Regions from separate parts of the Pseudomonas sp. B22129 genome, predicted to be linked through region 2. Evidence: predicted binding sites of a transcription regulator. Region 2 holds the regulator's gene; the other holds the start of a gene.
The links. The regulator sigma-54, encoded in region 2, starts transcription at its own class of promoters, with help from an activator protein. The targets are predictions, from matches to a motif close to ANTGGCATNNANNTTGCTNT.

Region 1: the regulator sigma-54 is predicted to act here: its motif matches at 1,389-1,408, upstream of AB4P94_RS15265 (flagellar hook-length control protein FliK).

What each region holds. Positions count from the first base shown of each region.
Region 1 is NZ_CP162592.1:3,316,977-3,321,392, forward strand. It holds gene AB4P94_RS15255 (SpoIIE family protein phosphatase) at 1-316, shown strand, start outside; gene AB4P94_RS15260 (Hpt domain-containing protein) at 347-694, shown strand; gene AB4P94_RS15265 (flagellar hook-length control protein FliK) at 1,459-2,808, shown strand; gene fliL (flagellar basal body-associated protein FliL) at 3,023-3,523, shown strand; gene fliM (flagellar motor switch protein FliM) at 3,533-4,416, shown strand, end outside.
Region 2 is NZ_CP162592.1:346,651-351,066, forward strand. It holds gene lptA (lipopolysaccharide transport periplasmic protein LptA) at 1-521, shown strand, start outside; gene lptB (LPS export ABC transporter ATP-binding protein) at 521-1,246, shown strand; gene AB4P94_RS01610 (RNA polymerase factor sigma-54) at 1,431-2,924, shown strand; gene hpf (ribosome hibernation-promoting factor, HPF/YfiA family) at 3,000-3,305, shown strand; gene ptsN (PTS IIA-like nitrogen regulatory protein PtsN) at 3,316-3,780, shown strand; gene rapZ (RNase adapter RapZ) at 3,783-4,416, shown strand, end outside.

The DNA.
Region 1 (4,416 bases), 3.0 Mb from region 2:
TTCGCGGCTCAAGCGTGATGCCCGGGGGTTTGCCGAGTATTATCGCCAGCGCAACGAGCGGCTGGCGCGATTGGACAAGGGTTACGTGCGTGTGCATGTCGAGGTGGTGCCGACCGACGCCGGCGGCAAAATGACCTTGCGCATCGAAGACAGCGGGCCCGGGTTTGATGTGGAGCACGTGCTGGCACGCCCGCTGGATGTCGACCGTCTGTCTGGCCGGGGTTTGAGCCTGGTGCGTCAGTTGAGCAGCGATGTACGCTGGTCCGATGGCGGGCGCAGTGTGTGCGTGGAGTTTTGCTGGGGGGCTCTGGCATAATCCGCCGATTCTTGATCAAGGAGCGAGCAAGTGGCCGAGATTCATCTGGACCCCGACGTGTTGTCGGGTTTGCAGGAGGTGATGGAGGGCGAGTATCCCAAGTTGCTGGATACCTTTCTCGATGACTCGCAAAAGCGTGTGGAGGCATTGCGCAAGGCGCGTGATGATGCCAAGGCGCTGGGGCGGATTGCCCATAGTTTCAAGGGCAGCAGCGGCAACCTTGGGGCAGTGCGGTTGGCGCAGTTGTGCCAGCGGTTGGAGGTTGAGTCGGTGGGCACGGCGGCTGCGGATCTTGGGGCGTTGGTGGATCAGATTGATCTTGAGTTCGCTTTGGTTCGGCCGATGTATGAGTCGGAGCGGGAGCGGTTTCAGGTTTAGGTTTTGTTTTGTGTACATATCCGTTACTGCGGTAACGGCGGCTTATGGTTCCGCCCTTACGGCGGGTCACTTTGAAAAGCGCAAAGTAACCAAACGCTCTTGCCCCTACACTCGGCACCTCGCTCACGCTCGGTGTGCCCTCACTCCGGCAGGACGTCGGGTTGCCCACGGATTCAAGCCTGCGTTCGGCCAGCGTGTTTAACGGGGCGCCTCAGATCAAGATCAAAAGCAAGAGCGCGGCGGCCTGACAGCCGGCCTGAGTGGTTGGATCAAAGGCGCTGTTTTTGCCAGGGCAGATCGCGTTTCTTCAGGCAAATGAACATCCAACTGTGGGAGCGGGCTTGCTCGCGAATGCGGTGGGTCAGTCAGCATATTTGTAACTGATAGACCGCATTCGCGAGCAAGCCCGCTCCCACATTTTTGACCGAGTAAGACTTAAATATCTGCACAAATCTGCTTCTCTGTGGGAGCTGGCTTGCCTGCGATGCAGGCACCTCGGTACATCAGGCACACCCAGTTGATGCCATCGCAGGCAAGCCAGCTCCCACACCAACTGCTTTTGATCTACACCACTCAGGCCGGCTGTCACGGGACAGGCCCATGCTTACTTTTGCGCTGTTCAAAAGTGAGCCGCCGTAAGGGCGGAACCAATATCAGCCCCCCACAAATACCGGATATTCACCACAAACCAAAACCTGGCCCAACTCTTGCTCTACCTCCCAATACTGCATCCCCGATCCCCAATGCAGTGGAGACCCTTACCTATGCCAGTCGCCCCGAACTCGCTTCTTCAGGCTGCCCCCGCGGCCAAGCCTCAAGCGCCTGCCCCGACCCCTGCGGTGGCGGCTGCGGACCCGCGTGACAAGGCCCCTGGCTTCGCCCAGGTGTTCGCCAGCCAAGGCTCAAAACCGACAGTAAAAACCGACGACACCCCGGCCAAGCCCACGCGGGACAAGCCTTCTGACGCAAGCGCCAAGCCTGCGGCCAGCAACGACAAGCCTGCCACCAGCACGCCAGCGGTTGCCGATAGCGGCAATCCCTTGCCTGCCACGCCGCCGGCCAAGTCCGACGACAGTGCGAGCACTGACGACGACAAAACCACTGACCCGACCGTTGCGCAGCAGCCCCCGGCAGACCCGGTCGTCGACCCGGCGGTGATTGCCGCCGTCACGCCGGTGGTCGTTCCGGTACCCGTGCAAACACCGGCACCTGCCGCAACCACTCAGGACGACAAGGCCCAGCCCGTCGTCGCAGCGCCCGTCGCCGCCACCGAAGATGCCAAGCAGCCCGCGTTCGACCCCACAGCCGATCCGCTGGATTCGATGCCCGCCGTGCGCCTGGCGATGGAGCAGGGCGGCCATGTGTCGGCCAGTAGCCAGACCCCGCAGAAAACCACCCCGACCACCCCGCAGGATCAACCGACCGCTGCGCAGAACTTTGCCGCCGGCCTGGCCAATATGGTCGACCAGCAAGCCACCAAAGACAGCACTGACGGCGGTGACAAAGCCTTCAGCGGTTTGATCGACGGCGGCCTCAAGGATTTGAAGGACGCCAGCAGCGATACTCGGGTTGACGATTTCGCCAATCGCCTGGCCGCGCTGACCCAGGCCGCCACGCCGAAAACCGCAAATGCCTTGCCGCCGGTAGCCAACGCGCCGCTGGCGATGCATCAAAGTGGCTGGACCGAAGAGGTGGTCAACCGCGTGATGTACCTCTCCAGCGCCAACCTCAAGTCGGCGGAGATCCAGTTGCAGCCGGCTGAGCTGGGGCGCCTGGATATCAAGGTCAACATGACGGCGGACCAGCAGGCTCAGGTGACGTTCATGAGTGGTCACGCGGTGGTGCGCGAAGCGTTGGAAACTCAATCTGGCCGCCTGCGTGAGATGTTCGCCCAGCAGGGCATGGGGCAGGTGGACGTTAATGTGTCCGACCAGTCCCGTGGCTGGCAGGGGCAAGGCCAGGAGCAACAGCAGCAGAACCAGGCGCGCGGCGTGAGTGGCGGCGGCGGGCGTGGGGATAGCGGTGACGCGGGTGATCATCCGGAGGTGGCTGCGGCCGTCGCACCGGTGATCCAGAGCGTGATTGGTTCCAGCGCGGTTGATTACTACGCCTGACTTGTGCCAAACACAGGTCTAAATGTGGGAGCGGGCTTGCTCGCGAATGCGCAAGTTCAGTCAGCACATCTATGACTGATAGGCCGCATTCGCGAGCAAGCCCGCTCCCACATTTGATTTGTGCTGCACCCTCTACACCAGACAACTCTGGCATAACACTTGCTCTTGCCTTTGCGTAGATCTATGAATCCCAGAATAGTGACGGATTATTGGCATGGCGAAGAGCGACGACGCAGCAAAACCACCTGCAGCCAAGGGCAAGCTCAAGCTTATCCTGTTGATCGTGCTGGGCGTGCTCCTGGCCGTCGGCGCCTCGATTGGCGGCACCTGGTACATCATGCACAGCAGCGCCAGCAAACCGGCCCCCGCCGCCGAAACCGCCACTAACGTCAAGCAACCGGCAATCTTCGAGCCGATGCTTCCGGCCTTTGTCGCCAACTTCAACCAGAACGGTCGTCAACGCTACCTGCAGGTGAGCATCACCTTGCTGGCGCGTAACCAGGCGGACCTGGATGCGCTCAAAGTGCACATGCCGGTGATCCGCAACAACCTGGTGATGCTGTTCTCCGGTCAGAGCTTCGACAGCCTGGCCACGCCCGTCGGCCAGGAAATGCTGCGTCAGAAGGTCACTGCCAGCGTGCAGGAAGTGGCCCAGAAAGAGCTTGGCAAAGTCGTGGTCGAGCAGGCGCTCTTCACTAACTTCGTATTGCAGTAGGATCACGACATGGCCGTGCAAGACCTGCTGTCCCAGGATGAAATCGACGCGCTGCTGCATGGCGTCGACGATGGTCTGGTACAGACCGAAATGGCTGCCGAGCCCGGCAGCGTCAAAAGTTATGACCTGACCAGCCAGGATCGCATCGTCCGTGGACGCATGCCGACGCTGGAGATGATCAACGAACGTTTTGCCCGCTACACCCGTATCAGCATGTTCAACATGCTGCGCCGCTCGGCGGACGTGGCGGTGGGTGGCGTGCAGGTGATGAAGTTCGGTGAATACGTGCACTCGCTGTACGTGCCCACCAGCCTCAACCTGGTCAAGATCAAGCCGCTGCGCGGCACCGCGCTGTTCATCCTCGACGCCAAGCTGGTGTTCAAGCTGGTGGACAACTTCTTCGGCGGCGACGGCCGTCACGCCAAGATCGAAGGCCGTGAATTCACCCCCACCGAACTGCGCGTGGTGCGCATGGTGCTCGAGCAAGCCTTCATCGACTTGAAGGAAGCCTGGCAGGCGATCATGGAAGTCAATTTCGAGTACATCAACTCGGAAGTGAACCCGGCCATGGCCAATATCGTCGGCCCCAGCGAAGCCATTGTGGTCTCCACCTTCCACATCGAACTCGATGGCGGTGGCGGCGACCTGCACGTGACCATGCCGTATTCGATGATCGAACCGGTGCGCGAGATGCTCGACGCCGGGTTTCAGTCCGACCTCGACGACCAGGACGAACGCTGGGTCAAGGCCCTGCGCGAAGACCTGCTGGACGTCGACGTGCCTTTAAGCGCCACTGTGGCCCGTCGCCAGCTGCGTTTGCGCGATATTTTGCACATGCAGCCGGGGGATGTGATCCCCGTGGAATTGCCGGACGAACTGATCATGCGCGCCAA
Region 2 (4,416 bases):
GCGTGAGCGCCTGGGCTCTGCCGAACGATAGCCAGCAACCGATCCACATTCAGGCTGACGATGCTCAACTGGATGACAAGCAAGGTGTTGCAACCTACACCGGCGCCGTGATCATCACCCAAGGCTCGATGAAGATCACCGGCAACACCGTGACCCTCACGCGCACGCCGGCGGGTGATATTGACGTCGTGACTTCGGTGGGCAACCTGGCTTACTTCGAACAGAAGCAAGCGGCGGCGGACCCCGCTCCAATGAAGGGCTATGGCAAGACCATCCAGTACCACGCCCAGCAGAATCGCATCATCCTGATCGATCAGGCCAGGGTTGTCAGCAGTGACGGCAACACCACTGACGGTGAAAAGATCACCTATGACACCGTGAAGCAAATCGCCCAGGCCGGCCGTGCCAACGGTTCGAAGATCGGTACTCCGAAGCCGCGCATCGACATGGTTATTCAGCCGAAGCAGAAAGACGGCGCCGCTCCAGCTGCACCCAAACCCGCTGCGAAGAAGACGAATTAATGGCAACCCTGAAAGCCCAGCATCTGGCCAAGGCCTATAAAAGCCGTCAGGTCGTGCGCGACGTCAGCCTGTCGATCGACAGTGGCCAGATCGTCGGCCTGCTCGGCCCTAACGGTGCCGGCAAGACCACGTGCTTCTATATGATTGTCGGGCTGGTCCAGGCCGATCAGGGCCGCGTCCTGATCGACGACCTGGATGTCAGCCACCAACCCATGCATGGCCGCGCCCGCGCCGGTATCGGTTATCTTCCCCAGGAAGCGTCGATCTTCCGCAAACTGTCGGTGTCCGACAACATCATGGCGATCCTTGAAACCCGCAAGGAACTTGACCGTGACGGCCGCCGCAAAGAGCTGGAAAGCTTGCTGCAGGAATTTCACATCAACCACATTCGCGACAACCTCGGCATGAGCTTGTCCGGTGGTGAGCGTCGTCGTGTGGAAATCGCTCGTGCCCTGGCTACCGCACCGAAGTTCATCCTGCTGGATGAACCGTTTGCCGGCGTCGACCCGATCTCGGTCGGCGACATCAAGCAGATCATCCATCACCTCAAGGCCAAGGGCATCGGTGTGTTGATCACCGACCACAACGTCCGTGAGACCCTCGATATCTGTGAAACCGCTTATATCGTCAACGATGGCCAGCTGATTGCCGAAGGCGATTCCGCCACCATCCTGGCTAACGAACTGGTCAAGGAAGTGTACCTGGGCCACGAGTTCCGCCTGTAAGCACTGCGGTGTCTGGCCATTCGCCAAGGCGCGCGGGAGTCAATAAAAACCTCGGTTTTTTTATTGTTACCGCGCTCTAGGCAAAGCACCCGATATCAGGCATATAATTTGCTTATGTTTGGCGCTCACGCGCCCTGTCGTGGATGGCGCATTGCGCCGGCGAATAAGGTGTTAAGCCCCTGCCATGAAACCATCGCTAGTCCTGAGAATGGGCCAGCAGCTGACGATGACACCGCAGCTGCAACAGGCCATCCGCCTGCTCCAATTGTCGACCCTGGACCTGCAACAGGAGATCCAGGAGGCCCTGGAGTCCAATCCGATGCTCGAACGCCAGGAAGAAGGCGACGACTTCGATAATGCAGACCCGCTGGCCGACAACATCGAGCAAAAACCCAACTCTGACGTGCAAGAGCCCTCCTACCAGGAAACCGCCCCAACGGTGGATAACCTCGAGGAAGGTGAATGGAACGAACGCATCCCCAATGAGCTTCCCGTGGACACCGCCTGGGAAGATGTTTACCAGACCAGCGCCAGCAGCCTGCCCAGCAATGATGATGACGAGTGGGATTTCACCACCCGCACCTCCGCCGGCGAGAGCCTGCAAAGCCATTTGCTGTGGCAGCTGAACCTGGCACCCATGTCGGACACTGATCGCCTGATCGGCGTCACCTTGATCGACTGCATCAATAACCAGGGTTACCTGGACGAAACCCTCGAAGAGATTCTTGAGGCATTCGATCCAGAACTGGATATCGAACTGGACGAAATCGAGGCCGTCCTGCACCGCATCCAGCAATTCGAGCCCGCCGGCATTGGCGCCCGCACCCTCAGCGAATGCCTATTGCTGCAATTGCGCCAACTGCCCGCCAAAACGCCGTGGCTCATCGAAGCACAGCGCCTGGTCACCGACTACATCGACTTGCTGGGCAGCCGCGACTATAGCCAATTGATGCGCCGCATGAAGCTCAAGGAAGATGACCTGCGCCAGGTGATCGAGCTGGTGCAAAGCCTGAACCCGCGCCCAGGCTCGCAGATCGAGTCCAGCGAAGCCGAATATGTCGTTCCTGATGTGATCGTGCGCAAAGACAACGAGCGCTGGCTGGTGGAGCTGAACCAGGAGTCGGTGCCACGCCTGCGAGTCAACCCGCAATACGCAGGCTTTGTGCGCCGCGCCGATACCAGCGCCGACAACACCTTCATGCGCAACCAGTTGCAGGAAGCACGCTGGTTCATCAAGAGCCTGCAAAGCCGCAACGAAACCCTGATGAAAGTGGCCACCCAGATCGTCGAGCACCAGCGCGGCTTCCTGGAATATGGCGACGAAGCCATGAAACCGCTGGTTCTGCACGACATCGCCGAAGCCGTCGGCATGCATGAGTCGACGATTTCGCGGGTAACCACACAGAAATTCATGCATACCCCACGGGGTATTTATGAGTTGAAATACTTTTTCTCCAGCCACGTCAGCACCTCCGAAGGCGGCGAATGCTCGTCCACGGCCATCCGCGCGATCATCAAAAAACTGGTTGCCGCGGAAAATCAGAAAAAGCCATTGAGTGACAGTAAGATCGCTGGTTTACTGGAGGCACAAGGCATTCAGGTCGCCCGTCGAACCGTCGCCAAGTACCGCGAGTCCCTCGGGATCGCGCCTTCCAGCGAGCGTAAGCGTTTGATGTGACGGGCGGGCCATAGCGTTCCAGTGGTGGGTATTTCTGCCCACCGCTTTATGCACTGGCAACGAAGGAGAAGCTGTATGCAAGTCAACATCAGTGGACACCATGTAGAAGTCACCCCTCCATTGCGCGAATACGTCGAGCAGAAGCTGAAACGGCTTGAGGGTCATTTTGACAAGATCACCAATGTGCAAGTCATCATGAAGGTCGATAAACTTCAGCAAAAAATTGAAGCGACCCTACAGATCCCCGGTGGCGAAGTAGTCGCCAATGCCGAGCATGAAGACATGTATGCATCAATCGATGCCTTGACTGACAAGCTTGACCGCCAACTCAAAAAGCATAAGGAAAAGAATCTGCACCTGATGCAAGGTACAGGTCGTTAACTCTCCCCCCATGATCCGACTTGAAACCATCCTGACCCCCGGCCGTTCCCTTGTGAACGTGCCGGGCGGCAGTAAAAAGCGCGCCCTCGAACAAATTGCCAACCTGATCGGCCGTGAAGTGCCCGAACTGGACACGCAAGCTGTGTATGAAGCGCTTATTGCCCGTGAAAAACTCGGTTCTACCGGTTTTGGCAACGGCATAGCCATTCCTCACTGCCGCCTGCAAGGCTGTGAATCCCCGGTGAGCGCCCTGCTCCACTTGGACGCTCCTATCGATTTCGACGCCATCGACGGCGCGCCGGTCGACCTGCTCTTTGTTCTGCTGGTCCCGCAAGCTGCCACCGATGCACACCTGGAACTGCTTCGGCAGATCGCCAGCATGCTCGACCGCAAGGAAGTACGCGACAAACTGCGCAGCGCCAAAAGCAACGAGGCGCTCTATCAGGTTGTACTGGATGAACAAAACGGGCAGTAATCATGCGTTTGATCATCGTCAGCGGCCGTTCCGGCTCGGGTAAAAGCACCGCCCTCAACGTTCTTGAGGACAATGGTTTTTATTGCATCGATAACCTGCCCGCTGGCCTGCTGCCGGAATTGGCAGAGCGTGCACTCATTCATACCGAACTGGCGCAACCTCTGGTCGCCGTCTCGATTGACGCCCGCAACCTGCCCAGCCATCTCTCGCGATTCCCCGAATTGCTCGAAGAGGTGCGCGCCAAGCACATCCACTGCGATGTGCTGTATCTGGACGCAGATGAAGAAACGCTGCTCAAGCGCTTCTCCGAAACCCGCCGCCGCCATCCTCTGAGCAGCCCACATCGCTCTCTGGCCGAAGCCATCGAAGACGAAACCACGCTGCTTGGCCCGATCATTGACCTGGCCGATCTCAAGATCAACACCACCGGGCTGAACCTTTACCAGTTGCGTGACGCCATCAAGCTGCGCCTGCTGAACCAGCCGGAACCCGGCACGGCGTTTCTGGTTGAGTCGTTCGGTTTCAAGCGCGGGATGCCGGTGGATGCTGACCTGGTATTCGACGTGCGTTGCCTGCCCAATCCCTATTGGAAACCGGAGTTGCGCGACCAGTCCGGGCTGGATCAGCCTGTAGCCG